DNA from 2 places in the Faecalibacterium sp. BCRC 81149 genome. Region 1 is predicted to be linked to the other one. Evidence: predicted binding sites of a transcription regulator. Region 1 holds the regulator's gene; the other holds the start of a gene.
The links. The regulator HrcA, encoded in region 1, represses chaperone genes, less so after heat shock. The targets are predictions, from matches to a motif close to TGTTAGCACTCNNNNNNNNNGAGTGCTAACA.

Region 1 (14,909 bases):
AAAAAATAATATAAGATTTTTGTTCGCCGTTTCCACAAGGGAACGGCGAATTTTTTGTGCAAATCGGCGTTAGGCCGCTCGATTCATGGCACGGACGTGAGCTTGCAGCGTCCAACACGGGACATTTTTTTGATATTTTACCTCCGCTGTATCGTGATTGTTCTTGCTTGACATGAAAATACCCCCAGAGTACGCAGAGTTTTCTTTTTACTCTGTCTACTCTAGGGGCAGCATATCATGTTGAGGATACAGGCCGGGGGCTTTCCATCTATGCGTCAGAAAGAGATGAGAGGCTTACTTTTTCTCGCCCTTGGGCAGCAGACCGGCGCGCTCCAGAGCCGGGCGCAGGGCCAGATACAGGATGACCACGCAGATGGTGGAGGCTACGCTGTTGACAAAGGTGACACCACCGGCAATCTTGGACAGGGCCTGTGCCACGGTGTACTCCTGGCCAAAGATGTAAATGTTGCGGAAATAGCCCAGGAACGGGTCGGTGATGACGTTCAGCAGCAGGCCGGAGCCGCCTGCCACGATGACCTTGAGCAGGTAGCCCTTGCTGTGGCGGTCAAGATCGCGCAGCTTGAACACCTTGTGGGCCACGGCACCGCAGGTGATGCCGATGATGAACTTCAGCACAAAGGTGGTCACGGCATAGCCCGGGTCACCGGCCAGGATATCGGCCAGAGCCAGACCGATCGCACCGGCCAGGCCGCCGGAAACGCCGTCCAGCAGCAGGGCGGTCAGGGCGGTGAAGGTGTTGCCCAGATGGAACGAAGAGCCGCCGTAGAACGGCACACGGAAGAACAGGTATGCCACCAGGCTCAGCGCGGCCATAACGCCGGTCAGGGCCAGCTCCTTGGTGGTAAAGGTGCGTTTGTACAGCACACTGCCGAACAGGATGACAACGATCACCACAGCCAGCAGCAGCCACATTGCAGTTGTAGACATGATTTTTCCCTCCAAATTTTTCGGGGCGAACCCCCTCCATCCTGTTTTGCAGGATCGTTCGCCCGTTTCAAAGCAACTTACCCATAAAACTACTTGACATTTGGGTGTGTGGTTGGTATGCTCCTATTATACGCGAAACTGGCACCATGAAAATACCCAGAATAAAGTTTTTTTATGGGGTCAGTTTGGCAAAGCATCCAAAAAGGGGAGAGGTCTTATGTTTCATCTGACAACAGCACTGGATGCCGCCAGCGGGGTGCCGCTGTACGAGCAGCTCTATGAGAGCCTTGCCGCCGAGATGCGCAGCGGGGCCATTCCGGCGGGCACCCGGATGCCCGGCAAGCGGCGGCTGGCGGCAGAGCTGTCGGTGTCTGTCAACACGGTGGACGCGGCATATCAGATCCTGGCGACCGAGGGCTACATGGAGCCGCGGGAGCGCAGCGGCTTTTATGTACAGGAATATCTTGCCCTGCCCACCCGGCCCGAGGAAGTGCCGCCCCCGGTATCTGCCGCTCCGCAGCCGGAAGCGGCTGAGCCGCCTGTCCGGTTCGATCTGTCCACTCGGGGCGTGGACCCGGGGCTGTTCCCGTTCCGCACCTGGGCCCGGCTGCAGAAAGAGCTGCTCTATTCCTCGCCCCAGCTGCTGACCCATGGCGATGCGCAGGGGGACGTGGAACTGCGGCAGGCGCTGGCGGACTATCTGGAGGAATACCGGGGCGTGCGGTGCACCGCCGAGCAGGTGGTGGTGGGTGCCGGTATGGAGTATCTGCTGAGCCTGCTGGCCCCGCTCCTGCCCGGCAAAACGGCGGTGGAAAACCCCGGCTACCAGCGCGCGAAGCAGGTGCTGGAAAACAACGGCGTGGCGTGCTGCTGCCTGCCTGTGGATGCGGACGGCCTTTCTGTTGAGGCATTGTCCGGCTCGGGTGCGGCGGTGTGCTATGTCACGCCCAGCCACCAGTTCCCCACGGGCGTGACCATGCCGGCGGGCCGCCGCACGGAGCTGCTCCACTGGGCCTCCCGCTGCCCGGGCCAGCGGTATATCATAGAGGACGATTACGATTCGGAGTTCCGCTTTGATACCCGCCCCCTGCCCAGCCTGCAGGGCATGGCCGGGGCCGACGGTCCGGTGGTCTACCTCTCCACCTGCTCCCGCAGCCTGGCCCCCGGCATCCGCATCGCTTACATGGTGCTGCCCCGGCAGCTGCTGCCCGCCTGGCGGGCAAAGTACCGGATCTATTCCGGCACCGTCAGCCGGTTTGAGCAGCAGACCCTGGCCCGCTTCATCCGCGAGGGCTACTTTACCCGGCATCTTGCCCGGGAGCGCGTGGCCTACAAGGCCCGGCGGGATGCTTTGGCTGCCTCTCTGCGCGCTGCTTTTGCGCCGGACGAGCTGACCCTGACCGGCCTGCACACCGGCCTGCATCTGTTGGCAAGGCTGAAAAATGCCCCGCCGGATGCCGCCCTTCGCGCCGCCGCAAAGGCGCAGGGCGTGGCCCTGAGCCTGCTGAGCGATTATGACCTGACCGGCGGGGAACAGGATTTTTCCGGTACGTTTGTGCTGGGCTATGGCTCCCTGAGCGAGGCATCATTCCCCGAGGCGGGCGAAACGCTGAGGAAGGTCTGCACCGCCGCCCGGGAAGCGTCTGTGACCGTGTAAGTGCCCGCCTTTGCATCCCACGCCCCGGGCAGGGCCTCGGCGTGGGGGAGGGCGCTGTTGTTGGCCAGAAACTCCAGGACTGTGCCCAGCAGGGTGTAATCCTGTGCTGCAAAGTCGGTGAGCAGGGCCGTGCTGCTGGCCCGCAGGGCATCCGGCAGGGTGGCGGGCAGCAGGGCGAGGTCCTGCCGGAAAAAGGCTTCCCACACTGCCGCCCGGGCAGCGGCCCGGCGGGCAGGCGGCAGGGTGCCGTCCGCATCCCAGCCGGAGAGCAGAGCATGGGCCTCCTTGGCTGAAATGCTCTGCACGGCGGCGGAAAGCCCGGTTTCGGCCAGCTCATCGGCAGTCAGTGCCCCCGAAAACCCCACCCGCACCGGCCCGTAACGGGAAGCGGTCTTTTCCAGCACGGCGGGGGACAGCGCCAGATAAAGCATATCCTCCGGCAGGCCCAGCACCTCCAGAAGCGCCTGACGGCACCGGGCGGGCCCCGCCGCTCCGTAGCAGTGGGCAAGACTGGCAGTCTCTCCGTTGAAGGGAACCGTCAGCTCCCCCGGCACGGCCAGCAGGTTCAGACTGTTCTGGGCGGCGTTCAGGTAGACCAGCAAAAAGCCCGGCTGCTCTCCGGCGGTGCAGAGAAGCAGGGTCATCCGGTGCTCGGCCCGGGGCAGCTGGATGGGCACCCCGCTCTGGGGCTGGGCGGTCTGGATGCGGGTGCGCACCATCTGCCGGGTGAGCAGGACTGTGCCGCCCACCAGCGGCAGCAGCACCAGAAGTGCCGCCCCCAAAGCAGCCCAGAAGGGCCTCCAACCGTTTTTGTGCATCCTGTGTTCCTCCGTTCCGTTTTGGAACAGGGTGGGCCGGGATGCGCTTTTTTATACAGAAACCGCTGCCCGAGCATGAAAACGCCCCCTGTGCCATACAGTAGAGCACGGGGGGCGTTTGTGTATGTGGGAGAGCCTGGTGCGGGTGAATGCGGTGGTCAGCGGTGTGGTATGGGGGCCGGTGGGGCTGGCGCTGCTGTTTGGCACCGGCTGCCTGCTGACGGTGCGCACCGGATTTTTCCAGCTGCGGTATTTCGGGTACTGGATGCGCCACACCATCGGGGCCATCTTCCTGGACCGGAATGTGACTGCCCACACGGACGATGAAGCCATCAGCCAGTTCCAGAGCCTTTGCACGGCGCTGGCGGCGACCATCGGCACCGGCAACATCGTGGGCGTGGCGGCGGCCATTCTGGCAGGCGGGCCGGGGGCTGTGTTCTGGATGTGGGTCATGGCCCTGCTGGGGATGATGACCAGTTATGCCGAGAACGTGCTGGGCATCTGCTACCGCCGCCGGGATGCTGCCGGAAGATGGTGCGGCGGGCCCATGTACTATCTGGCCGAGGGGCTGGGCGGCGGCTTTGGCCGGGTACTGGCGGTGCTGTTTGCCTGCTTTTGCGTGCTGGCCAGCTTCGGCATGGGGAACATGAGCCAAATCAACTCCATCGCGGGCAATCTGCAGGCGGTGTTCCGGGTGCCGCCGGTGGCAACGGGCATCGTGCTGGCCCTGCTCACCGGGCGGGTCATACTGGGCGGGCTGAAGCGGGTGGCCGCAGTTACGGAGGCCATCGTCCCGCTCATGGCCCTGTTCTACCTGTTCGGGGCGCTGACCGTGGTCTGTGTCCATTGGGCGGCTGTCCCGGCGGCATTCGCGGCCATCTTCCGGGGGGCGTTTGGCTTGCAGGCCGCCGGGGGCGGGGTGCTGGGTTACGGCATGGCCCGGGCCATCAGCTGGGGATTCAAGCGGGGAGCCTTTTCCAACGAAGCAGGACTGGGCGCGTCGGTGCTGGTGCACTGCGCGGCCAACGTGGAGGAGCCCGTCCAGCAGGGAATGTGGGGGATGTTCGAGGTGTTTGCAGATACCATGGTGGTCTGCACCCTCACGGCCCTTGTGGTGCTCACCAGCGGCCTTGTGGATCTGGACACCGGTGCGGCCCTGACCGGTGTGGAAGGCTCCGCACTGGTGGGGCAGGCCTTTTCCACGGTGTTTGGGGCGTTCGGGCCGCAGTTCATCGCGGTGTCGGTCCTGCTGTTTGCCTATTCCACTACGCTGGGGTGGAGCCATTACGGCACCCGGGCAGTGGTGTATCTGCTGGGGGAGCGTGCCGCCGCAGGATATAAACTAGTGTTTGCAGCCATGGTGCTGGTGGGTGCAGTGATGAAGCTGGATCTGGCCTGGGCGCTCTCCGATACCTTCAACGGCCTGATGATGCTGCCCAATCTTGTGGGCGTGGTGGGGCTTTCGGGAGTGGTGGTCCGGGAGACACAAGCGTATCTGAAACGAAAATGACCCTCTCCGTCCATGCAGTCTGTCTGTCAGATGCGGGATGGAGAGGGTCATTCTTTATCGCTTCTTCTGATTTGGCTTCGGGGCAGGCCGCTTCAGGCTCCGCACCGCGTCACGCCCGGCGGCGATGCCGCTGCCAAAGGCCCAGTGCAGGTTGAAGCCGCCGCAGCTGCCGGCGCAGTCCAGCGTTTCACCCACAAAGTAAAGGCCGGGGCAGCCCTTGAACTGGAAGCTGGGGGTCACTTCGGTCAGGCTCAGGCCGCCGCCGGTGGTCTGGGCCTGCTTCCAGCCGCAGGGGGTCAGGCCCTCGAACAGCCAGTGCTTGGCCGCGTTGGCCAGCACCTGCCAGGCTGCATCCGGCAGGGTGTCCACCGGTTTTTCAGGCAGCTTTGCCGCTGCCCACAGGGCGCGGCCCAGCTTGGGGTTGAGCAGGCCTGTCCAGAAATCCGCAGGTGCCTTGCCCGGCAGCAGGGGCACCCGGGCTGCAAACAGGGCGGTCAGGGCAGCCTCGTCCAGCGTGGGGAAGAGGTCCAGCTCCACAGCCGGGCGCTTTGGCCCCCGCCCCGGGGCCAGATAACCGGACAGCTGCATGATGCAGATGCCCGAAAGCCCGTAGTCCGTGAACTGCACCTCGCCGTTTTCCACAGCCACGGTGCAGTGGCGGTCGAGGTCCAGCAGGGTGGCAGAGGCTTTGGCCCGGATGCCGGCCAGAGATCGGTTGGGCCTGGCTGTCTGCAGGGCGGTCAGGCAGGGGTACAGCGGCTCCAGCTTTCCGCCGCACTGGGCGGCGAATCGGGTGCCGAAGCCGTCGGTGCCGAACTGCGGCCCGGCATTGCCGCCCATGGCGCAGATGACGGCATCGGCCCGCAGGGTCTGGTCATGGCCCTCGGCATCCTCGCACAGGATGGTATAACCGCTGCGGTTCTGGCTCAGGGTCTGCACGGTGCAGCCGGTGCGCACCTCCACGCCCAGCCGGGCAAGGTGGCCTTCCAGCAGGGCCAGCACGTCTGCGGCCTGGTTGGAGTAGGGATACACCCGTCCGGTTTCATCGGTGCGGGTGTACAGGCCCAGCGCCGCGAACCATTCCAGCGGCGCGGCGGCATCCACCGCGGCCAGCAGGGGCCGCAGGGCGGCGGGGTCGGCAGTGAAATACTGCTCCGGTGCAATGCCGGTGTTGTCCAGATTGCAGCGGCCGTTGCCGGTGGCCAACAGCTTTTTGCCGCACCTGGGGTTGCGGTCCAGCACCGTCACCCGCACTGCCCCTGCCGGGGCAGACTGGGCAGCGGCCAATGCGGCGGCAAGGCCCGCTGCACCGCCGCCCAATATCACGATCTGCTGCATAAGAGCACCCCCTCGGAAATCCATACATTTTATTATAACATACACAGCGGCAAAAGGACAGCGGAATGCTTTAAATTTACGCCCAATAATTTTTGGCGATAGTCTTGACAGAAAAAACAGAATTTGGTAGTGTAGATTCGACGGAATTGCGTGGTTTCGCAGGCTGCGGAAATGCGGCCGCAAAAGGGCAGAGAGTTGGGACTCTGCTGAGGAGAAGCTGAATATGTGGAAGAAAAAAGAAAGATGGACGGCAGCTGCGGTGCTGCTGGCGATGGTCGTGGCGACAGGTCTGTGCTGGTACATCCTGTACATCCGGCAGCAGTTCTATGACGAAGGCACCCGCAACCTGCTGGAGACCTATGAGCAGGTGGATAAGTCTTTTTCCATCTTCTCTCAGAGCAACTGGAACATGCTGAACGAGTGGGGCAAGGACCTGCAGGCCGCCAATGATGAAGGCCAGACGGAGAAATGCCTGCGCAGCTATGAAGCCGAGCGGGAGATCTGGCGGTACAGCAGCGTGTATCTGTTCAATGAAAACTGCGAATATTGGAGTGTCCGGGGCAAGCATGAAAAAGTGGATCACCTCTGGACGGCCTTTGAAGAGATGTACCGCACCGGCAAGCCTACGGTGTCCAGCTACATCATGCGGAGCGGGGAGCGCCGGGTGGTATACGCTGCACCCATTGCGCCGGTGGAGATCGACGGAACTACTTACACCAGCCTTGCAGTGAGCTATCGGAATAAGACCATTGAGGAATTGATCGGCGGCAATGCCTACGGCGGGCAGAGCGACTGCTACATCATCCATCCCGATGGCGATGTGATGCTCTCGGAGGAGCCCAAGAGCGAGATCGATGACTGGATGGACAACCTGTTCGATTACCTGCAGAAACACACGCAGGTGGATGGGGGCGCACTGACCCGGGCCCGGCAGGACGTGGCAGAGGTCCGCAGCGGCAGCCTTTCCTACTGTCTCGAGGGCAAGAGCTACTATCTGGTCTACCGGCCGGTGGGCTTTCAGGATCTGTCCATTGTGGGCATCGTCGGCCGTGACGTGGTGGACAGCGGAATGCGGAAGATCCAGAATGCCACCATCCTGCTGCTGGCGGGCCTGTTCCTCTGCGCAGGCATCGTGCTGGTGCACGGTGTCCGCACCGATGCCCGCCTGCGCGTGGAGGAAAAGGAGCGCGCACTTCAGCAGGAAGAGGAGGCCCGCCAGCAGATGGAGGACCTGGCCAACACCGACGGCCTGACCGGACTGTATAATGAACGCTATTTTGACGCATTGTTGAAAGAAAACGAGCTGTACAAGACACCGTTTGTCCTGTTCTACCTCGACCTTGACCGTTTCAAGCCTGTGAACGACCGTTACGGCCACGATGTGGGCGACCAGCTGCTCAAGGAGGTGGCCAGCCGCCTGCGGGGCTGCGTGCGGGAGAGCGATGCGGTGTTCCGCATCGGCGGGGATGAGTTCGCCCTCATCGTCAACGGAGCCGCAACGGAGGGGTTCTGCAAGAGCCGGGTGGAAAAGATCAAGGCAGCCATCCGGGAGCCTTACCGCCTGAAGGATGCAGAGGTGCAGGTTGGCACCAGCTGCGGCTGTGCGGTCTACCCAAGTGACAGTGACGATGTGCGTGCCATCCGCATCCTGGCTGACCACCGGATGTATGAGGATAAGCAGCGCTCCGGCAGGAGCTGAATGAATAATTCCCTTCCTGTTTCCACAGAATAACCATACTTCGCAGAAATCTGGAAGCAAAACCGGAACATGGAAAGGAAGGGAACCTTATGAAAGCAACCGGCATCGTGCGCCGCATCGACGAGCTGGGGCGGGTGGTCATCCCCAAGGAGATCCGCCGCACCCAGCGCATCCGCAGGGGAGACCCGCTGGAGATCTTCACAACAGGGGACGGCGAGGTCATCTTCAAAAAGTATTCGCCCATGGGGGAGCTGAGCGGGGTGACGGCCCAGTATGTGGATGTGCTGAGCAAGTGCTTTGCCCTGACGGCCTTTGTCTCAGACCGGGACCGCATTCTGGCGGCATCCGGTGCGGGCAGGCGGGATCTGGCAGACCGCAGCGTGAGCCAGCCGCTGGAAAAGCTGATGGACAGCCGCAAGCCCTACCAGAGCGATGGCAGCCCTGAAAAGGCACTGCTGCCCTGTGAGGGCTCACCCCGGGCGCTGCTGTGCGCTGTGCCCATCATTGCGGCGGGGGATGTTACCGGCAGTGTGGGCCTGCTTACGGAGGACCGCACTGCCCGGCCCGATGCCGCTCAGCTCAAGGCGGTGAACGTGGCGGCGGCATTTCTGGCAAAGCAGATGGAGGAATGATCTATTATATAGGAGAGCCGCCGCAGGGCGGCTCTTTTTTGTACGGCCTTTATGACAGAATTATGAATCTTTCAAAACTTTTCTGAGAAGCTATTGACAGCGCCGCAAAATTGGATATAATGGTCTTAGCACTCAGGAAGAAGGAGTGCTAAAGAACAAAAAGCGAACGAAGGAGGCAGGCGCTATGACGATGGATGCACGCAAACAGCGTGTCTTGCAGGCGATCGTTGCGCTGTATGGCCTCGAGGGCGAGCCCGTGGGCAGCAGTGTGCTGGCAAACTACTTTGATATGGCAGTTTCCAGTGCCACGCTGCGCAACGAGATGGCCGCGCTGACCAAGCTGGGTCTGCTGGAGCAGCCCCACACCAGCGCAGGCCGTGTCCCCAGTGCCAAGGGCTACCGTTATTATCTGGATCATCTTCTCACCGATGACCAGCCGCTGGACCGTGTGACCCGCGCCCGTGTGGACGCGGTGTTCGCAAGCCTTGACCATGAGCCGGAAAAGCTGGCACAGGGTGCCGCCAAGGCACTGGCCGCCATCAGCGGCTGCACTGCCGCTGTCAGCACTCCCTGTGCTGAGGATCTCTGCATCGCCCATTACGAGGTGGTGCAGGTGGGCCGCAGCGCCGCAGCGGTGCTGGCTGTGACCACTGCCGGTTATGTCCGCACCCGTGTGGCGCGGGTCCGCACCGGTCTTTCCCGGGAAAATGCAGCGGCGCTTGCCGCCCTGCTCAACCGGAACCTGACCTTTGTGGCTCCTGTTGATCTGTCGCCCCGGCTCCTTGCAGAGCTGTGCAGCCAGATCAGCCCGGAGCTGGTGCCGGTGATCAGCGCCGCCGCCGCTATCCTGCAGGATTCCACCCAGCCCCATGTGTATTTGGGTGGTGAGCAGTACCTGCTGGACTGGCCCCAGCTGGACGGCAAGGTGGGCAGCATCCTGAGCCTGCTGAACGACGAAGAGCAGGCCGCCGCCCTCATTGCACCCCCGGCAGAGCAGAGCGAAAGCATCCTGCTGGGCGAGGATCTGGAACCTCAGATCCCCGGCCTGTGCATCGTGAGTGACCGGTATCTGGTGGGCGGAGGCCTCTGGGGCTCCGTGGCCCTCATCGGCCCCACCCGGATGCCCTTCCAGAAGCTGATGCCGCTGCTCCACACCTTTGCCGATCAGCTTGGCGAAGGAATGAGCGGCAAACGAAAAGATACCCCGCAGGCAGCCGCACCCCGGCGGACTGTGATCTATAAGGAGGACCTGGAATGAGCGAAGAAACAAAAAAGACCCCGCAGGCAGAAGAACCTGCCGTGGAGCCCAACACCGCCGAGCAGGCCGCCCCGGAAACTGCACCTGAGCAGGCAGCGGCTCCCGAGACGAACGCTGAAGCGGCAGACCCCAAGAAAAAAGATGGCTTCTTCAACAAGAAGGCCCGGGAGCTGGAGGCTGTGAAGGCAAAGCTGGACGCGGCTGAGAAGAATGCCAATCAGGCCAAGGATCAGCTGCTGCGGATGGCCGCCGAGTATGAGAACTACCGCAAGCGCTCCACCCGTGAGGCTGACCAGAAGTTCAACGACGGCGTGTCCTTTGCCGTGAACCAGATCATCCCCATTCTGGATACGCTGGAGATGGCGGCCAACGCCCCCACCACCGACGAGAACTACAAGAAGGGCGTGACCATGACGCTGGACAAAGCCGCCAAGGCGCTGAGCACCCTCCATGTGGAGGAGATCGAGGCGCTGGGCAAGCCCTTTGACCCCAACTTTATGAATGCCGTGCAGCAGATCCCCGCCCCTGATGGGCAGGAGAGCGGCACCGTGATCACGGTTTACCAGAAGGGCTACAAGCTGGGCGATAAGATCGTCCGCCATGCCACCGTTGTTGTGGCAGAGTGATTTTGCAAGACCCCGCAAGGGTTTTCAAATATAACATCCGCTTGGTAACATTTGAGCATCACATAAACAAAAAAACGTTCTGAATTTGAGAGGAGCTTTCATTATGAGTAAGATCATTGGTATCGACCTTGGTACTACCAACAGCTGCGTGGCTGTTATGGAGGGCGGCGAGCCCGTTGTTATCGCAAACTCTGAGGGTGCACGCACCACCCCGTCTGTTGTCGGCTTCACCAAGACCGGCGACCGTCTGGTGGGTCAGGTGGCAAAGCGCCAGGCCATCACCAACCCTGAGAACACGGTGGCTTCCATCAAGCGTTATATGGGCACCGACCACAAGGTGACCCTGAACGGCAAGGAGTACACTCCCCAGCAGGTCAGCGCTATGATCCTGCAGAAGCTGAAGGCAGATGCCGAGGCTTATCTGGGCGAGACTGTCACCGATGCAGTCATCACCGTTCCTGCATACTTCAACGACAGCCAGCGTCAGGCAACCAAGGACGCAGGCACCATTGCCGGCCTGAACGTCAAGCGTATCATCAACGAGCCCACTGCCGCATCTCTGGCATACGGCATCGATAAGGAAGAGGACCAGAAGATCATGGTCTACGACCTGGGCGGCGGCACCTTCGATGTGTCCATCATCGAGATGGGCGACGGTGTGACCGAGGTTCTGGCCACCAACGGTGATACCCACCTGGGCGGCGATGACTTCGACCAGCGCATCATCGACTGGATGGCAGATGCGTTCCAGAACGAGAACGGCATCGACCTGCGCAAGGATAAGATGGCCGCACAGCGCTTGAAGGAAGCTGCTGAGAAGGCAAAGATCGAGCTGTCCAGCGCAATGAGCAGCCAGATCAACCTGCCCTTCATCACTGCTGACGCTACCGGCCCCAAGCATCTGGATATGACCCTGACCCGCGCAAAGTTCAATGAGCTGACCGCTGATCTGGTCGATCGTACCATGACCCCTGTCCGCAAGGCTCTGCAGGATGCAGGCCTGCGTCCCTCTGACCTGAAGAAGGTCCTGATGGTCGGTGGTTCCACCCGTATCCCCGCTGTCTACGATGCAGTCAAGAAGGAACTGAACTGCGAGCCCTTCAAGGGCATCAACCCCGATGAGTGCGTGGCTGTGGGCGCTGCCATTCAGGGCGGCGTTCTGCAGGGCGATGTCAAGGGCCTGCTGCTGCTGGATGTCACCCCGCTGAGCCTGGGCATTGAGACCCTGGGCGGCGTGTGCACCAAGATCATCGACCGCAACACCACCATCCCCACCCACAAGAGCCAGGTGTTCTCCACTGCCGCTGATAACCAGCCCTCTGTTGAGATCAACGTTCTGCAGGGCGAGCGTGAGTTTGCCCGCGACAACAAGAGCCTGGGTGTGTTCCACCTGGATGGCATTGCTCCGGCTCCCCGTGGTGTGCCTCAGATCGAAGTTACCTTCGATATCGATGCAAACGGCATCGTGAAGGTCAGCGCAAAGGATCTGGGCACCGGCAAGGAGCAGAACATCACCATCACCGCTTCCACCAATATGTCCAAGGAAGATATCGACAAGGCTGTGAAGGAAGCTGAGCAGTTTGCTGCCGATGATAAGAAGAAGCGTGAAGAGGTCGATATCCGCAACGGCGCTGATCAGATGGTGTTCCAGACTGAGAAGATGCTGAAGGAGAACGGCGACAAGATGCCCGCTGACGTGAAGAGCGAAGCTGAGGCAAAGCTGGCCGACCTCAAGACCGCTGTTCAGTCCGGTTCCATCGATGAGATCAAGGCAAAGCAGGATGAGCTGAGCCATGTCTTTGAGAAGATGTATCAGGCTGCCGCTGCTGCCCAGCAGGCTGCAGGCGCACAGCCCGGCCCCGATGCTGGCGCAAACAACCAGCAGAAGCCCAACGATGACGGCGTTGTGGACGCTGACTTCAAGGAAGTCTAAGGTCTGACACAAACGGCAGATGCCCGGCCAAACCGGCGGGCAGGCGTGCCGGATAAAAGCAAAAGCCGCTCCGGTTTTGCCGGGGCGGCCTTTGCTGGTTTTATAGAGGTATGGTTATGGCACAGGAAAAGCGCGATTACTACGAAGTGCTGGGAGTATCCAAAACGGCCACCGATGCGGAGATCAAAAAGGCTTACCGCAAGCTGGCCATGAAGTACCACCCGGACTACAACCCCGGCGATAAGGATGCCGAGGAAAAGTTCAAGGAAGTCAATGAAGCCAACGAGGTGCTTTCGGACCCGAAGAAGCGCCAGTTGTACGATCAGTACGGCTTTGCCGGTGTTGATCCCAGTTATGCAGCCCAGAACGGCGGCGGTGCGGGCGGCTTCGGCGGCTTTGGCGGCGATGGAGTCGATCTGGGCGACATCTTCGGTGATATCTTTGGCGGCGGCTTCGGCGGCTTTGGCGGCTCTGCCCGTCAGGCAAACCCCAACGCCCCCCGCAAAGGCCAGGATATCCGTGTGCGGATCACCCTGAGCTTTGATGAGGCCGTGCATGGCTGCAAGAAGAACATCACCATCACCCGCCAGCAGGAGTGTACAGAGTGCCATGGCAGCGGCTGCGCCGCCGGCAGCAGCCCCGAGACCTGCCCGGACTGCGGCGGCCGCGGCTATGTCATCCGGCAGCAGCGCACGCCCTTTGGCGTGATGCAGACTCAGCAGCCCTGCTCCCGCTGCGGCGGTAAGGGTAAGCTGGTCAAGAACCCCTGCAAGGTCTGCCACGGCAGCGGAAAAACTGCCGCCAGGAAAACGCTGGAGGTGTCCATCCCCATGGGCATCGACGACGATCAGAGCTTTGCACTGCGCGGCATGGGCGATGCCGGTACCAACGGCGGCCCTGCCGGTGATGTGATCGTGATGGTCACGGTCCGGCCCAGCGAGGTGTTCCAGCGCGATGGCTATGATGTCTGGGTCACGGTGCCCATCACCTACAGCCAGGCGGTTCTGGGCGACAGCATCACCGTGCCTTCCATTGACGGCAAGGTGGAGTACACTGTGCCCGAAGGCACCCAGAGTGGCACCACCTTCCGTCTGCGCGGCAAGGGCATCCAGTATCTGAACGGCCGCGGCCGGGGCGATATGTACGTCAAGTGCGAGGTGGAGATCCCCAAGAAGCTGAACAAGGCCCAGCGGGATGCCCTGAAGAAGTTTGAGGGTACCCTGAAAGAGGAGAACTACGAAAAGCGCAAGGGCTTCTTCAAGAAGCTGAAGGATATGTTTGCATAAGATTGGCGGCCTCGCCCTCTCAGTCTCGCTGACGCTCGCCAGCTCCCCCAAAGGGGGAGCCAAGAGTACTTGCCTCTCCCTTCGGGAGAGGTGGATTTGCGAAGCAAAGACGGAGAGGGTGAGCACGCTAAACAAAAATGGAGTTGTTACACGAGATGTGTAACAGCTCCATTTTTTATGCTTGAATTTAATGTGCCGGGACAAAATCCTCCGGACAGACACAACCGTTCTGTGCCAGAACACGGTGTAAGACCTGCATGACACCGGCTTCCCGGTGGGAGGGGGCCAGGAACGGAACGTTCCGGCGCAGCGGAACACTGCCGTTTTCCATCAGAAAACCGTATTTTGCGGTACGCAGCATCTCGGCATCGTTGTAGGTATCGCCAAAGGCCATCATGCTCTCAGACGGCAGACCCCACAGCTGCCCCAGCGTTTGCAGGGCGGCACCTTTGTGGACACCGGGATTCATAATGTCCACCCAGCATTCACCGGCAACGGCTACGGAGTAGATGCTCCGCTGACTGGCATAGACCGTGTCGTAGGCCTGCTGCGCATTGTGCTGTGGCAGGTAGATGGTGAATTTGTCGGCAGGGGCGGTGACATCTTCCAGCCGGTCCACATATTCGATCTTGGTGTAAAAATGCCGCAGCACGGCATCGTGGACGGCGAACGGCCGCTCCACATAGGCACTTTCCAGACCGCAGAGAACCGCAATATCGCCCTGCTCCCGGGTCAGGCGGTTCAGCGCCCGCCAGCCTTCCGGAGACATCTCCGAAGTGAAGAGGTTCTGCCCCTTCCAGCGGATGGCACCGCCGTTGTCGCCGATGAAAACAAGCTCATCCTGTAAGGTGGGGAACATGGCTTCCAGCGTATAGAGCGGTCTGCCGCTGGCAGGAGCAAACCGGATGCCCAGCTCTGCCAGTGCATGGATCGTCTCTTCAAAGTCAGCCGGGAGCTGACTTTGTTCGTCCAGAAGGGTGGCATCCATGTCGGATGCGATCAAGCGGATACGATCCATAACTTAACCCATATAGCTGATGTTCACATCGATCTGGCCGCCGTAACCGGGGATGCGGGCGGTGCAGGTGCCCTGCCACATGTTGCAGGCAATGGGGCTGGAGGCCACGTTGTAGTGGGCGTTCCAGATGTAGTAGTTGGACAGCTGGCTCATATCCAGCCGCTTGCGGAACCAGGTGGTGGAGGC
Region 2 (14,909 bases), on a different contig from region 1:
GGTATCGTTTCCATCATGGGCAAAAAAGAACCCACTACACTTTCGGTATCAAACGGTTGACCGTATTGCTTTTTGTAGATCATAGTAAAATATCTCTCCTCTGTTTTTTGAATCGTCACAGTGTAAAACGTACCAACGTATTTCTGATGGACAATTAAGAAACTCTGACATTGGCTGGAGCAATTGGGGCTTCAGCCTATCTGCCGTGGATGCCGATGCGGTCTTTGCTGTCGTTTTCAGCGCACCCTCCACCCGGATCCGCAGATTTAGCTTACAATATAACTAGTATAGTATACTTGCGCAGCGTTTCGATTTCAAGCGCTAATTGGCATTGGCTGTGAAAAAAGAGAGGCCAATCTGCGTAAAAATTTACGCAAGTTGATTCCTGTACTTTTCCACAATCCGGCTATCAGTATAGACAGTCGTCTTGCGATGCGGTATACTCGAATCAGATCAACATTTTCAGGAGGAAAGTCATGGCAGGAGAAATCAACAAGGTCGTCATTGTTACCGGAGGAAGCTCCGGCATCGGACGGTGCACGGCATCCGCTCTGAAAGAGAATGGCTGCATCGTTTATGAGTTCAGCCGCAGAAATATCCCTATGGAGGGCGTCACCCATCTGTCTGTCGATGTGACCGATGAAGATGCGGTCAACGCCGCTGTGCAGCAGGTCATCCAAAAAGAGACCAAAATTGATGCAGTGATCAACTGTGCAGGCTTTGGCATTTCCGGTGCGGTGGAGTTTACGTCCATGGAGCAAGCCAAAGCACAATTTGATGTGAACTTCTTCGGAACGGTCACTGTAAATAAAGCAGTTCTCCCCTTCCTACGCCGTCAGGGGAAGGGACATATTGTGAACATCAGCTCTGTTGCTGCCGTAGCACACATTCCGTTCCAGACCTTCTACTCTGCAAGCAAAGCCGCCGTTTCTTCTTATTCTTACGCTCTTGCAAACGAAGTCAAGCCCTACGGCATCCATGTTACCGTCGTAGAATTGGGTGACATCTGCACCGGATTTACAAAAGCACGTCAGAAAAGCATTCTCGGCGATGATGAATACGGCGGGCGCATCTCCCGGAGCGTCAGTCAGATGGAGCATGACGAGCAAAACGGCATGGACCCGGCACGCATCGGACGGTACATCGCCGGTATTGTGGAGAAAAAGAACCCGGCAGTCGTTTATGTTGCCGGCACACAGTATAAATTCCTGAGCCTTTTGTGCAAGCTCCTGCCCGCCGCAGCACGCGGAAAGATCGTGGGGAAAATATACGGGTAACAGGCGCATCGCTCCGCAAAGCTGCTAAAAGAGGATATGTACGCCGCCCGCAGGCGGCACGCTCTATTCCACCGATGATTCTTGAAGCCAGCCTTTGCGCAACTGATCCAGTGCGTGGGTCTCGAGCCTTGAGACATAACTTCTGCTGATCTGGAGCAGCTGTGCCGTTTCCAGTTGGGTCAGGGGCGGCTGACCCGCCAGACCGTACCGCAGCAGGATCAGCTTGCGCTCCCGGGCGGGCAGGCCCTCGATCAGCCTGCGCAGCCGCCGGGCCTCGTCCTGCCGCTCACAGGCATCCTCCATGCAGAAACCGTCCTGCAGTACATCGGAAAGGGTCAGTGCGCTGTCCTCCTTTCCCGCTTCCAGTGTTTCCTGCAGGGAAACGACCACACCATTTCTGCGCTCCCTGCGAAAATGCATCCGCAGCTCATTTGCTATCCTCTCCCCAGCGCACTTTGGGATGGAAAAGAGAATCCACCTCTTTCGCGCAATGACGCATCTACGTCAAAATGGATTTTTTGGAGCTGAGAGAGCGGTTCCTTTTTTCTGCTTCAGAGGGTGTCATGTGAGGGTTGTGGTCTAACCCCTCTATACATCTTGCAGGTAACTTTGGTAGGCCCCCGCACCACCGTAGAGGCGCAGGCGTTCTACCGTATGTACCACTCTTACGCCGACATCCCGAACCCATGGGACCGTTTGCGTTGGTGCCGCTATGGTCTTGACCTGCTGCAAAAAGAGGTTGCTGCCATGGTGGGCATGGAGGAATGGCTCTATCGGGATCTGGAAAGCGGCGCATTTCACCGCAGCTTTACGCCGGAACTTGCGGACAAGCTCGCTGCCCTTTACGGCATCCCGGTGGAGGACATTCTGGACGACTACACCCTGTTTCTGCACCGGGGCGGCGGAGCCTTCCTCCGCAGATACCGGGAGGCAAAAGGCTGGAACCGTCAGCAACTTGCCGACCACGCAAAGGTCAGCCGGACAAGCATCCGCTGCTGGGAAAACGGACAAAAGACCATCAGTCAGAAGTGCTTTTGCCATCTGGTGGAAAACTTTGGTTCCGATTTTCCATCTATGCTTCGCATGTGAGGTATGGTAATTTTTCTCTGGTCAAACGAAAAAGCCCGTCTGCAAGCCACGATATGTGGCAGCGCAGACGGGCTTTCGTTATGGAATCATCCTGTTTTAATTATCCTGCTATTCGCTCTATCTTACATGGCGTTCCGTAAAACACGCAGTCGTTCTTCAAACGTTGCTTTCCATGCCGGATGCCCGGAGAATACGGCGTGCTCTACCTGACGGACTTGGTTCAGTCCGATGTTCCGCACCGCTTCCACTGCAGCATCTTTTTGGCTCAGATGGCGTTTTCCCACGGTCAGACAGTTTGCGCCTTCTGGCGTGTCGTACTGCTGAAACGCCCGGTTGAAGTCCATCAGGTCATGCAGACGGATGGGCTGATTGGTTTCGTTGTCTACCAGCAGACCCCAATTTTCCCAATGACGGTCGGTATTGCCCACCAGATAATCCAGAATGTTCATCATATAGTAGCCGGGAGCATCCAACTCTAAGATCTTATCCAGCGTATTCCAATCACGGTTTGTGCAGTAGACGTCATAGGCTGCATAGGTCACAAGACTGTATCGCTGGGATGTCATGATTTTGCTGATGGAAACCGGCTCATTTTCAAACATCCCCTGCTCATACAGTACCTGATGGCAGTCAAAGCACCGGCAGATTTTGCTTGCCAGCACTTCACGTTCCACCGCTTCCCTGCCACCATCCTTGTAAAGATAGAAGCCATCCTCTTTTCGCACCCACGCCTTGGGGTACAAGCCGCCCGTAGACAGGTCATTTGCCAGAAGATGGGCGTTTGTCACCGTCATTTGGTGCCCCCGCAGCGCAATATCCACAAGCGCATTGCTTAAGGAGTGTGCAAAAAGGTTGATATCCTCGAATCGAATCTTCTCGTTTTCTTCTTTCACCCAGAACACATCCAGCAAAGACAGACAATGGTAAGATAATGCAATCTGTGCTCGTTCCCTGTCCGTAACACTCTGAGATGCACCGATACTGTTCAGGATTTCCTTGGCGTAGGTGCGATCCAACGTCAACATCCGGGAGGCGCACCAATAGTAAAAGTTCGTTACATTATTGATGCGCTCGTCAAAATCATCCGATTCCACCAGAACCAGATCATAGGGCATGAAATCCTCGAGGCAGACCCTGCATTCCCCTGTCGTGCTGAGTTGTGCCACACAGCTTTCCCGGTGCATGATCTCGTAAAACATGGTTTTCATCCCTCCCTGCGTTCTGTGTCTTGCTCTGTATTTATATTACCTTCTTTTTTCACGGGACGCAAGAGCTTTTACTTTTCAAAAAGCTTTTTCTGCTGCTCCATCAGGACGGTTTCGATACGCTCTTTCAGCAAAAAGTGGAACTGTTTTGCGTGTTACGCAATGTCACAGGATGCCATATTGGCTGCCAACAATCAACAGTTTTGTTGTGTCAGCCGTATTTCAAAAGACTTATGTAACACAAAAAGCCCCACGCTCAACACTGCCTCTGAATCTAACCGTCTCTGGTCGGAGCAGAAAAGCATATGTTGAGCGTGGGGCTTTGTTTATCGGCTCGGCTGCCAGCCGGGCTTTTGGTGTTCCTTGGGTTTGTAAGTTCCTTTGGTAGTATCGATCACCGCCTGCAGCAATTCGAGCTTCTGCCATGTGGGGCAGTTCAGACGGTCGATTTTTTCGATCACATAGTTGGCGTGGGCGGTTGCGACCCGTTTTCCGAGTTCGTCCCATCCCTCTTTCGTTTTGGGGTAATGTACCACCACTTCAATGGGGGCACTCTTTCGCATGGCTCACTCACCTCCGATTACATCGCTATCACCTCATTTTTACGGGTTACTGGTTGTCCGCTATTCGCTGCGGTTTCCGCTCAGAACATTCAGAGCCAGACTGACCAGCAAAGCCATATCAATGCGGAGCATTTCAGCCTTGCTGGCATATCATTATCTGGAAGTACCTGAAGCTGCATATTCAATTTTCAAGGTCCGCCCGGCTGCGGCTCCCGCTCCCTTTCGGAGGTGGGCCGCTGCCGTGACAATAGTGTATCGTACTTTCGAGCAAAAGTTTATGGACTTGTAGTCCAAGTCACCCACCCTCTTAGTCCATATATTGTATACAACAGTCCCAAAAAGCAAAAAAATCCCGCCTGAAAAGCAAAACCTTCGCTTTGCCCTCAGACGGGATGTCTTTCGACACGACTGTTATAAATTCAAAAAAGCTCTTGACCTGCAGTCAACTTTAAGGATTATACTGAACCTGTCAGAAAAATTTTTGCCGTTCTTATGCGGCAGGCATGATGACAAAGGAGAATTCATTATAATGGCCGACCGTCAGAAGTCCCACCGACATGATAGAACACCCTGTTTCCTGCTTTTCTTGCAGTAAGCAGCCCCATCTCATGGAATTTCATCACAAACGTCCGAATGGTTGCATACGCAGCGTTTCGGAAATCCTTTTCCAGCTGCTTTGTGGTAAACTCCTCTGCACCATAAGCAGACAGAACATACTCCCAGAGCAGCCGTTCTTTTTCTGTGATTTTTCCTTCCGCAAGAGCAGTTTGATATACCTCAAGACCAGTTTTCGACGGGACTGCATCCACCTGCAGGCGGTTATAGACCTCATTGCAGAAGTAGAACAGAAAGGGAGTCACATCCGTATAGCCGGAAATCAGAGCATTTCTCTCCACGCGTTCGTAGGCTTTGTAATATGCGTCCTTGTTTTCAGCGATGTATCGGGAAAACGGCGTGAACAGTGCCGCAGGATAGCCCTGCTGAACAAGATACCAGAGGTGAAATAGCCGTGCAGTGCGTCCATTCCCGTCAAAATAGGGGTGGTAGTATGGTGCAGAATGGCAGCCTTATGCAGCTCATTGATGCCGTCATTGGCATTCGCAAAATCGACAAGACATTTCATGGCACCGGGAAGCCGCTCTGCCGGAAGTCCCGGTCTGGGTTCTTCACCGCCCACAATAAAAACCTCGCCATGCCGATAAAAGTGGTTTGGCAGTAATCGATCTTCATCCGGGAGATAATCCCCTGTGCTGATCTGATATAGGTGATGCAGATTCTCCTCGGTGATCCTATTCTGACGATTCGCGATAAACTCCAGTCCGCGCTTCATACCATAGATGCGGGCTTCTTGTTCATCACGAGGGGCATAACCATCGAGGATATAACGGATACTGCTGCGGGTCGAGCGGATACTTTCAATTTGAAAAGTCGCATAAATTTCCTCGGTCATCGCCGACAAACCGAAGTTTTGTCCACTGACAGGGACAGAGAGCAACTGCTTCATACCATTTGTTGAAATTTGCGCGAGGTTCGGCAGGTAAAACAGCTTATTTCCAGAAAAATCAGTCAACGGCAGAGGCTGCGCAAAGTTTTGCCGCAGCAATTCGGCAAATTCTTTGACGCTGACAGTCGAGTACTTGTATTCCATCCGATTGAGTTCAAACAAATGCTTATCTGAAAGCATTTTGGCAAACTGTGCCCCATCCATTCTGTCCACCTCGCAGTTGATACTTATTGATACTATATAGTATCAATATACCGATTCTTTATAAAAAAGTCAACCGAAACAGGCCGAACCAACTTTTTTCCATACTCTCCGTCAAAATTCCCGCGGCACAGCCACGAATCACATCTCCATCGGCTTATTCCCCACTTCGTCCAGATACGCATTCAAAAATTCCGCTGCAAGGCTGTTGGGACGGATGTTTTCTCTGGCTTCCTGCGGGGTGAACCACTTGCAGCGGTCCACTTCGTGGTTGATATGCAGCGCCTTTGCGGTTCTGACGAAAGCCGTAAAGTTGCACATCAGCGTGTTAGACGGCTCAAAAAACTTGGTACGGTTGAACCGGAGGTGCTCTACTTCCAACCCGGTTTCTTCCCGGACTTCCCGCACCACGGCGTGTTCTTCTGCCTCACCGCGGTTCACATATCCAGCCACCAGAATATAAGAGGGCTTGCCGTACTGCTGGATGAGCAGAATTTTCCCGGTTTCCTCATCCACAACAATCATGCTGACCGCCACATTGTACATCGGGAACCGGTATTGCTGGCATTTCGGGCAATAAGGCACAATGCCCTCTTCTTCCAGTTCTTTTTCAATCAATGCCGTACCGCATTCAAAGCAATGCTTCTGAATCATTTTTACACTCCAAACACTGTTTTCGTCAGCCGGATACCTGCTGCCGTTTTGGCATAGGTCCACACGCAGCTCAGGTGCGTGATGTCATGGATATTCCCTTCGGAAAAGGCGATCATCTTTTCCATGATCTGTGCAATGGTCATCATTTGTTTCACTCCCGTTTTTAATACTTAAATGTTCACCTTGATAAACGCGAACTTATTCTTCAAATTTTTTATGACACTTTGGACATTCTTTAGGGATCGGCCTATAACCAACAAGCGAGCAACCGCAATAAGGACATTTCATCATGGTGAGGTGATATACAATACCACCAATAACAGCCATTGCACCGATTAGCAGGCATAGGTTTACTCTGTACTCCTTTGCCGTCATTGCTCCTATTACTGCGAGCAATATTCCTATCATCAAAATGATCCAAGAAATGGCAGCCTGCTTTTGTGGGCTATTGTTTTTCATATAATCACACCCCCTCTACAAATTCCGATTTATCAAATAAGAATTTCCGTCAATTTTTCTCTTGATGTAGCTCGCTTCTAAGAGTAGGAACGAACTGTTCTGTTGCCGGAGACGGACCATTCGGGTCGGTCTCCGGCAGTATTTTTGTTATCGCCTATTAAAAAACAGCCGGAACGACTTTCTGCTGCGCTACATCGATGATGCCGTATGTATTCAGTCTGAGTTTTGGAATGACCGGAAGGCTGACGAAGGCGAGGGTCATAAAGATGCCGATATCTTCCGCTACACCATGTGCCTTGAGGGCATCGTTCAGCGCCTGCATTTTCGCCGCAACGCTCTCTGCGCTTTCGGTGCTCATCAATCCGGCCACCGGAAGCGCAAGTTCTGCCACGACCTGTCCATCTGCCACAAACGCAAGTCCGCCTTTGTTTTTCCGCACGGTGTTGCCGGCCAACATCATATCGGTATCGTTGTCCCCTGCCACAATCAGGTTATGGGAATCATGTGCGATGCTCGATGCAACGGCTCCGCATTTCAGGCTGAAGTTTCCTAAAAAGCCAATGCCCACATGGCCGGAGTGATGATGCCGCTCAAAAACGGCCAGTTTTACGATGTTGTGTTCCGGGTCCACACCGGGAGCTTTGCCCGGATGCCGTTGGAACGGGATGATTTTTTCCTCCGTAAGCAGCTCGCCCCGGTTCAGGCAGATGACACGCTCCTGCTCCCCGCTTTCCCGAAGTTCCAGGTCCTGCAGTGTGATCTCATCCAGATCAAAGGAATCCATAACGTGGGAAAATCTCACACGGTCGATGTCAAGCGGTGCGAGTTTCAGCGTTTTTCCGTGCTCGGCCACCAGCGTGCCATTCTTGTAAACCTGTTCGACCGTAAAGGATTCCAGATCAGGAACCACAACCAGATCTGCCCGGTACCCCGGTGCCACGGCACCGTGCTGCTTGAATCCAAAATACTGTGCCGGAACCAGCGTTGCCATTTTGACGGCCACTGCTGGGTCTGCGCCCAGCCGGATTGCTTTACGGATGTTGGAATCGATGTGTCCGCTATCCAGCAGGTCACTGGGGTGCTTGTCATCCGTCACCAGCATGCAGCGGCTGCAATAAGGCTCCCGGAACAGCGGCATCAGGGCCTCCATATTTTTGGCAGCCGTTCCTTCCCGGATCATGATGTATTGTCCGAGCCGGAATTTTTCCATGGCTTCCTCAATGTTGGAGCACTCGTGATCAGACTGAACGCCTGCCGCAATATAAGCATTCAGATCCTTATCGCTCAAGAGCGGTGCGTGTCCATCCACGATCTTTCCCGCTTCGGTGCAGTCGCGGATCTTCTGCAGGATCTTCGGGTCACAGCGCACCGTCCCGTAGGCATTCATCAGTTCCGCAAGCCCCAGCACGCGGGGATCGCCGTAGTAAGGCCGGAGCTGTTCTGCGTTCAGCACCGCGCCGGATTCATCCAGATCCGTGGCCGGCACACAGGAGGGCAGCATGAAATAAACCGAAAGGGTCAGATTTTTTGTCGTTTCCAGCATAAAATCCAAGCCTTCCAGCCCCGCAACGTTCGAGATCTCGTGTGGGTCTGTGACCACCGCAGTGGTACCGTGGGGCAGCACTGCCTGCTCGAAGGCCGGACCACAGAGCATGGAGCTTTCGATGTGGATATGCCCATCGATCAGGCCCGGGCAGACATATTTGCCGTGCAGATCAACTTCTTTCCGGCCATGATACGTGCCCACGCCCACGATCGAATTTCCGCTGATGGCAATGTCAGCGGTGTCGATCTCATCGGTAAACACATTGACGATTCTGGCATTTTTCAAAACCAGATCGGCCAAAGCATCTCCTCTGCCTGCCGAGATCCGGCGTTTCAGCTCATCAGACTGCATAGAAACATCTCCTCTCTCTGAAGTTCGATTTTCTCACCTGTGGATTGGTTCTGCCCTTATTCTACCACGCCTTGCCGCTGCGGAAAAGATGTCGGGAAACAAAAATGGCCCCGGAGGGCTTGTTACAGCTCTCCGGGACCACTTTATGTGCGTGTGTGACTTGGCGCAGACCGTCAGCACTCCACTGCCACCTTGATCACGCCGTCCCGTTTCTTTTCAAACAGCTCGTAGCCCTCTGCGATCCGGCGCAGGGGGTAGGTGTGGGTGATGAGCGGTTCGGTATCGATCTTGCCTTCTGCGATGAGATGCAGCGTTTCTTCACAATCGCAGCCGTCCACGCCGCCGGTCTTAAAGGTGAGGTTTTTGCCGTACATTTCCGGCAGCGGCAGGGTCTGTGCCTTATCGTACAGTGCCACCACCGTCACAATGGCGTTGGGCCGTGCACACTCCCATGCCAGCCGGAAGGTGGAGTCTGCCCCTGCCACCTCCAGCACCACATCGGCCCCGCCGTGGTCGCTGTGGGCACGCACAAAGGCGGCGCAGCCCTCCGGCTGCACGGTGAGCACCTGCGGGTAGTGCCGACGGATGAACTGCAGGCGGCTTGCGTCCTTTTCACAGACGATGATGCGCTTGGGGCTGTGCAGCATGACGCACAGCAGCGTGCAGATGCCAGTCGGCCCTGCACCGAGGATCAGCACGGTATCCTCGGGGGTGATTTCCGAGATGCGTGCCGCCCAAAAGCCGGTGGCCAGCACATCGCCCACCAGCAGCGCCTGCCGATCGGTGACGCCGTCCGGGATCTTGTTCAGTCCCTGATCCGCAAAGGGCACCCGGACATACTCCGCCTGCCCGCCGTCGATGCGGCAGCCCGGGGCACGCTGCCGTGCTTAATGTGCAGGTCGCTGGAGCAGATGCTGGCAAGGGTCACCTTTACAATGGCGTCCCGCTCGTGCTGCAGCACCGGCTTTGGTTTTTCCATCAGGGCAAACGTCCCCTCTGAAACATAGGTATAGGTCAGCATGCTTTTTACCTCCATGCGCTTTGATATTTCCGGACTTGAGTATACCACGCAGCTCTCCGCCGATCAGATCTTGGGCTGATACTGCATGCTGGACACATTGTAAATGGTAACAAAAGCCTTGGGGTCTTCCCGGTTGATAAAGTTCATCAGCTTCTGATATTCGCTCTTGTCCACGATGGTAATGATCTCGTTGTGCTTTTCCAGATTGTATGCACCGATGGCCTCGTACATGGTCGCACCGCTGTGCAGGTCATGGAGGATGAACTGACGCAGCGCCTCCTCTTTTTCGGTGATGATGCAGACGCGGCGTTTGATGCTGCTATCAAAGATGAAATGGTCCAGCACGATGCCGTTGAAGTAAGTACCGAGGATACTCAGCACCACGGTCTTTTTATCGTAGACCAGGGCCGCGGAAAGCGCCACACACATTCCCGACAGAGACATGGCTTTTCCCAATTCCATGTGCAGGTACTTGTTCATGATCTTTGCCACGATATCCAGCCCGCCGGAGGATGCATTGCGGTTGAACAAAATACTCAGCCCGATGCTGACCACCAGAATATAGCACAGCACGTCCAGCTCCTGACTGCCGGTCATCGAGCCGAACTCCGGGAACAGCTTTTCAAACAGCCCCAGAAACACCGGCAGCAGCACACTGGTGTATACGGTCTTTGCGCCAAATTCTCTGCCGCAGGTAAAGAACCCGATGATGAGAAGCACGACGTTCAGGATCATCGTAATGACCGACAAGGGCAGCGGCACAAAATTGGACAGCACGATGCCAAGGCCGGAAATGCTGCTGACGGATGTATGGCTCGGCACCAGAAAAAAGAAAACGCTCGCCGCAATGATCGCCACCGCCCCGGTCAGGACTGCCGTCTCCCTCAGGACTGCGCCGGTCTTTCCTTTTACATCACTCATCTTTGTCCCCCTAAAATCAAATTTGTTTCACCGATTTCCTCATCTTTGTCGATGCGGACAAGGAGCTTACCGCCAAAGCGTTTGTATTCCATAGTGAAGTACCTCCATAAATTCCGAGTTGCCGTTCTCAGTATACCATGATTTTCCCTTGCGGAAAAGATAGCGAAACAAAAATGCCCCCGGAGAGCTTGTTGCGGCTCTCCGGGGGCATCTTATGTGCGTTGTGCTTTGGCGCACACGACCGGCGTTTTACTCGATCTCGATCAGGTTCGGGTTCTCAGGCAAAGCCTTCGTCTGCTGAGGAGCAGGCAGCTCGATGTACAGGACACCATCCTCGAACTTTGCGTGGATGTCTTCCTTCTTCACATCGCCCACGTAGAAACTGCGTGCGCAGGTGCCGGAGAAGGATTCGCGCCGCAGATAGCGGCCATTCTTATCCTTTTCGTCGTTGCTGTGGCTGCGCACTGCCTGAATGGTCAGGTAGCCGTCGTTCAGATCCATCTGAACGTCTTCCTTCTTGCAGCCCGGCAGGTCAACCGCTACTTCGTAGCCGTTGTCCGTCTGTTTGACATCGGTCTTCATCATGTTTGCACCACGCTTACCGAAGGTGCCACGAGCCTCACGGTTCATCATACGTTCCAGTGCAGTGTCATTCCAGAACGGATCGAAGAAATCATCGAACAGGTTTTCATGGAAAACAGTCGGCATAAGCATAAATCATTCCTCCAATCCCGGCGTTCGGGTCGGGTAAAAAATCTTTATGTTGTTTATTCGGAAAGGCTTTCCGGGGAGCCGCTCGATCACCTTGCGGCTCTCTCTTTTGCCCTTCCTCCTGAGCACGCCATAGTTATAGCACCGTTTGTTAGCAGTGTCAATAGTAGAGTGCTAAAATTCATAAAAGAATAATACTTTCATAAAATCCCATGCAATCTTTTCAAAATTCAGTCGCATCATCGTGTTTTTATCATTTCTGCCGGTACATCGGCGTAGACAGATATTTCATGCCGTTGTCCGGGACGATGACCACGATGTTCTTTCCCTGATTCTCCGGTCTGCGGCCCACCTGCACCGCTGCGTGCAAAGGCGATAGACTGGTTTGCGCCTTTCCCTCCAAAGCCCCGCTGCATGGACTTGGCTGCAAGGGTCTCTTTGGGCGCGAGAAAGTGCTCGACCTCATAGGTATAATCGTAGTTGAGGGAACCAAACGAAAGGATTTTCATGGTATATCTTTTTTACTCCATTCTATGAATCACCGCACCCAGCCATCGGCACAGGGTATCGCCTGCCTGATTTGCGATCTCCAGCACGCGGGCGTGGCTATGCTTGACCGTCTGGATGCCGGTGGCCATGTTAGTGATGCAGCTGACGGCCAGTACCTTCATGCCCATGTAGTTGCAGACCATGGTTTCCGGCACGGTGCTCATGCCCACGGCATCGGCTCCCATCCCCGCAAAGGCGCGAATTTCAGCCGCCGTTTCATAGCAAGGGCCCATAAAGCCCATGTAAACGCCCTCCTTGTAGGCAATGCCCAGTTCATCGGCGGTCTGCTTGGCAAGGTTCCGCAGTTCCAGACTGTAAGGTTCGGTCATGTCCGGGAAGCGGGGGCCGAAGCGCTCATCGTTGGGGCCAATGAGGGGGTTCGTGCCCATCATGTTGATGAAGTCGGTAATGAGCATCAGGGTGCCCGGCGCAAACTCCCGGTTGATGCCGCCGCAGGCGTTGGTCAACACCACCTTTTCCACGCCCAGCAGCTTGAACACATAGAACGGGTAGCAGACTTCCTTCATGGAGTAGCCCTCATAGAAATGGAAGCGGCCTTCCATGGCGTAGACTTCCGTGTCCCCCAGCTTGCCAGCCAACAATGCGCCTTTGTGTCCTGCCACCGTGGATACCGGGAAGTTGGGGATATCCTTGTAGGACAGTTCTTCCGTGTCCGTAAAGTCCGCGGTCAGCTTGCCAAGGCCGGAGCCCAGCACCACCGCGATCTTCGGGCGCTTTTTCGTGTGCGTCTTGATATATTCCGCACTTTCCAGTGCCTTTTCATAAAGATGTTCCATACCATTCTCTCCTTTTCCCCAAAAATTCGATATACTCTCTGGGTTCAGTATATCGGATTTTTCAGGCCGATGCAAGACACCCTCCATCGAGTCTTATTAAAAACCAAGGAGCAGATACTTCACATCACGAGTGTGTTGTATCTGCTCCTTGGTTCTCCGAATGTCTTATCTCTGGCCGATGTTCCACCGAAACAGCTCATATCTTTCCCGGATATCCTCCGGCAGACGTTTCAGAGTCTCGTCCCGCAGTTCCTGCGGCATCCCGTAAAAGGCTTCGGCAATGCCGCCGGTGATGCAGGCAAGGGTGTCGCTGTCGCCGCCCAGAGAAACTGCATTGCGAAGTGCATCCTCAAAACTGACGCTTTCCAGAAAAGCAATGATTGCTTCCGGCACAGTTTCCTGACAGGTCTCCACATGATGATAGGTCGGGCGTATCTCATCGCAGGTGCGGTTCAGGTCATAGCCGAAGGTCTGCTCCACATATTGTTTGATTTCCGGCTTGCTGCGGCCGGTACGGGCCAGAAAAATCACTGCCGCCGTGGCCTGCGCGCCTTTGATGCCCTCCGGGTGGTTGTGGGTGACTTCGGCGGTCACTTTTGCCATTTCCAGCGTTTTGTCCAGCGTATCGAACAGCCAGCCCGCTGCCGACACCCGCATAGCCGAGCCGTTGCCGAAACTGCCATAGGGATTCGGATTTTCTGCGTGTAGCCACCGGCGGAACATCCCGCCGTAACCGGCATGGGGGTATTTTTCTCCCCAATATTGCATCTCGCTCTTTGTTTCTTCAAATGTTCTCTCCGGGATGCCCTTACCTGCAATCAATCCCCGTGCCACCGCAACGGTCATGACCGTATCGTCGGTGAAGTGCGATTTCTCGCTCAGCAGCGGAAAATCCTTGTGCTTGTAATTGTTGTGGTCAAATTCATAGGGACTGCCCACGATGTCACCCAAGATTGCTCCTAACATGGCTGTTTCCTCCCTTACCTATGATGCCGCTTCTGGAAATCAGCTTCGATTTGTTCTTTCCACTCTGCGCCGATGGTGTCCTGCTCCAGCCCGCCCATGGAACCGCTGCGGTCCAGAATGAAAACAAGCTCGGTAAGATTTTTCTTCATAATAAATGCCCTCCGTTTTGTGGTGTATCGCTTTCGTTGGCAAAAGGATACCACAAACCGGAGGGCAAAAGGTCAACGGGCAGGCGACAAATCACGCACCCAGCTGTTCCTGATCGTATTCAAACAATAGCGTATTGACCTGATTGATGTTATAGATTTTGTGTTCCAGACAGTACCGCACGATCCAGTCCCGCTTGGAGCCATCCGAAAAGGCATAGCCCGCGCTCTTGAGCAGGTCGATGGTTTCATTTTCGGACAGGTGCAGCCCCACCGCAAAGGCCAGCACCGTTTTCTTTTTGGGGTTGTAGTCGCGATTGCACTGAATTTTGGAGAAATGCTGCCGGGAGATGTTGGACTGCTTGTACACGGTGGAGTCTTTCAGCCCCCGCTCGTCAATGAGCCGCAGCAGACGAGTGGTGAAGCTTTCACCGAGATTATCCATCAGGCTTTCCAGACTGCGGGCTATCCTGGGTGCCGCGGCGGGTGCCGGAACCGCACCTAGCATCGGCACGGCGGCATCTTCTTCCAGAAGCCTCCGCCGCTCTGACAATTCTCTGCGCCGACGGCCAAATCCGTAGCTTTCATCGTTCTGTGCTACATAGTGGTCGTCAATGTACTCCTCCACCGAGGCGAACAGCTTCCGGCTCACGGCCAGCGAGCCCCGGTCGTAAAGCACCAGATACACGGTAAGGTCGTGCTCCATGACGTACTGCGTGATGGTGTCCACCGCAATGCGGAAGGCCTGTTCTTTGGGGTAGCCATAGTTCCCGCTGGACAGCAGCGGGAAAGCCACGCTTTCGCAGTGGTACTTTGCGGCTAATTTCAGTGCAGAGTGGTAGGCACTGGCTAATTGTTCTGCTTCACCGAACGCGCCGCCGTGCCACGCTGGGCAGACTGCATGGAAAACGTACTTTGCCGACAGCCCGAATGCCGGAGTACACACGGC

Region 2: the regulator HrcA is predicted to act here: its motif matches at 11,652-11,682, upstream of D3F01_RS02215 (Hsp20/alpha crystallin family protein).

The regions. Positions count from the first base shown of each region.
Region 1 covers NZ_QXJA01000004.1:83,505-98,413, reverse strand. The annotation lists gene D3F01_RS06670 (ECF transporter S component) at 295-948, opposite strand; gene D3F01_RS06665 (PLP-dependent aminotransferase family protein) at 1,166-2,605, shown strand; gene D3F01_RS06660 (hypothetical protein) at 2,512-3,423, opposite strand; gene D3F01_RS06655 (sodium:alanine symporter family protein) at 3,548-4,933, shown strand; gene D3F01_RS06650 (aminoacetone oxidase family FAD-binding enzyme) at 4,988-6,271, opposite strand; gene D3F01_RS06645 (diguanylate cyclase) at 6,495-7,970, shown strand; gene D3F01_RS06640 (stage V sporulation T C-terminal domain-containing protein) at 8,060-8,602, shown strand; gene hrcA (heat-inducible transcriptional repressor HrcA) at 8,787-9,860, shown strand; gene grpE (nucleotide exchange factor GrpE) at 9,857-10,486, shown strand; gene dnaK (molecular chaperone DnaK) at 10,590-12,419, shown strand; gene dnaJ (molecular chaperone DnaJ) at 12,536-13,705, shown strand; gene D3F01_RS06615 (HAD family hydrolase) at 13,893-14,723, opposite strand; gene D3F01_RS06610 (GH25 family lysozyme) at 14,727-14,909, opposite strand, start outside.
Region 2 covers NZ_QXJA01000001.1:445,264-460,172, forward strand. The annotation lists gene D3F01_RS02145 (TIM-barrel domain-containing protein) at 1-83, opposite strand, end outside; gene D3F01_RS02150 (SDR family oxidoreductase) at 477-1,277, shown strand; gene D3F01_RS02155 (sigma-70 family RNA polymerase sigma factor) at 1,341-1,697, opposite strand; gene D3F01_RS02160 (helix-turn-helix transcriptional regulator) at 1,887-2,366, shown strand; gene D3F01_RS02165 (hypothetical protein) at 2,489-3,565, opposite strand; gene D3F01_RS02170 (hypothetical protein) at 3,898-4,134, opposite strand; gene D3F01_RS02175 (hypothetical protein) at 4,659-5,030, opposite strand; gene D3F01_RS02180 (hypothetical protein) at 5,012-5,842, opposite strand; gene D3F01_RS02185 (NUDIX domain-containing protein) at 5,981-6,493, opposite strand; gene D3F01_RS02190 (hypothetical protein) at 6,496-6,639, opposite strand; gene D3F01_RS02195 (hypothetical protein) at 6,692-6,952, opposite strand; gene ade (adenine deaminase) at 7,110-8,849, opposite strand; partial or broken gene D3F01_RS02205 (zinc-binding dehydrogenase) at 9,023-9,885, opposite strand; gene D3F01_RS02210 (YitT family protein) at 9,934-10,791, opposite strand; gene D3F01_RS02215 (Hsp20/alpha crystallin family protein) at 11,041-11,505, opposite strand; gene D3F01_RS16000 (PfkB family carbohydrate kinase) at 11,742-12,011, opposite strand; gene D3F01_RS02225 (purine-nucleoside phosphorylase) at 12,024-12,848, opposite strand; gene D3F01_RS02230 (ADP-ribosylglycohydrolase family protein) at 13,014-13,814, opposite strand; gene D3F01_RS15905 (hypothetical protein) at 13,829-13,963, opposite strand; gene D3F01_RS02235 (macro domain-containing protein) at 14,055-14,909, opposite strand, start outside.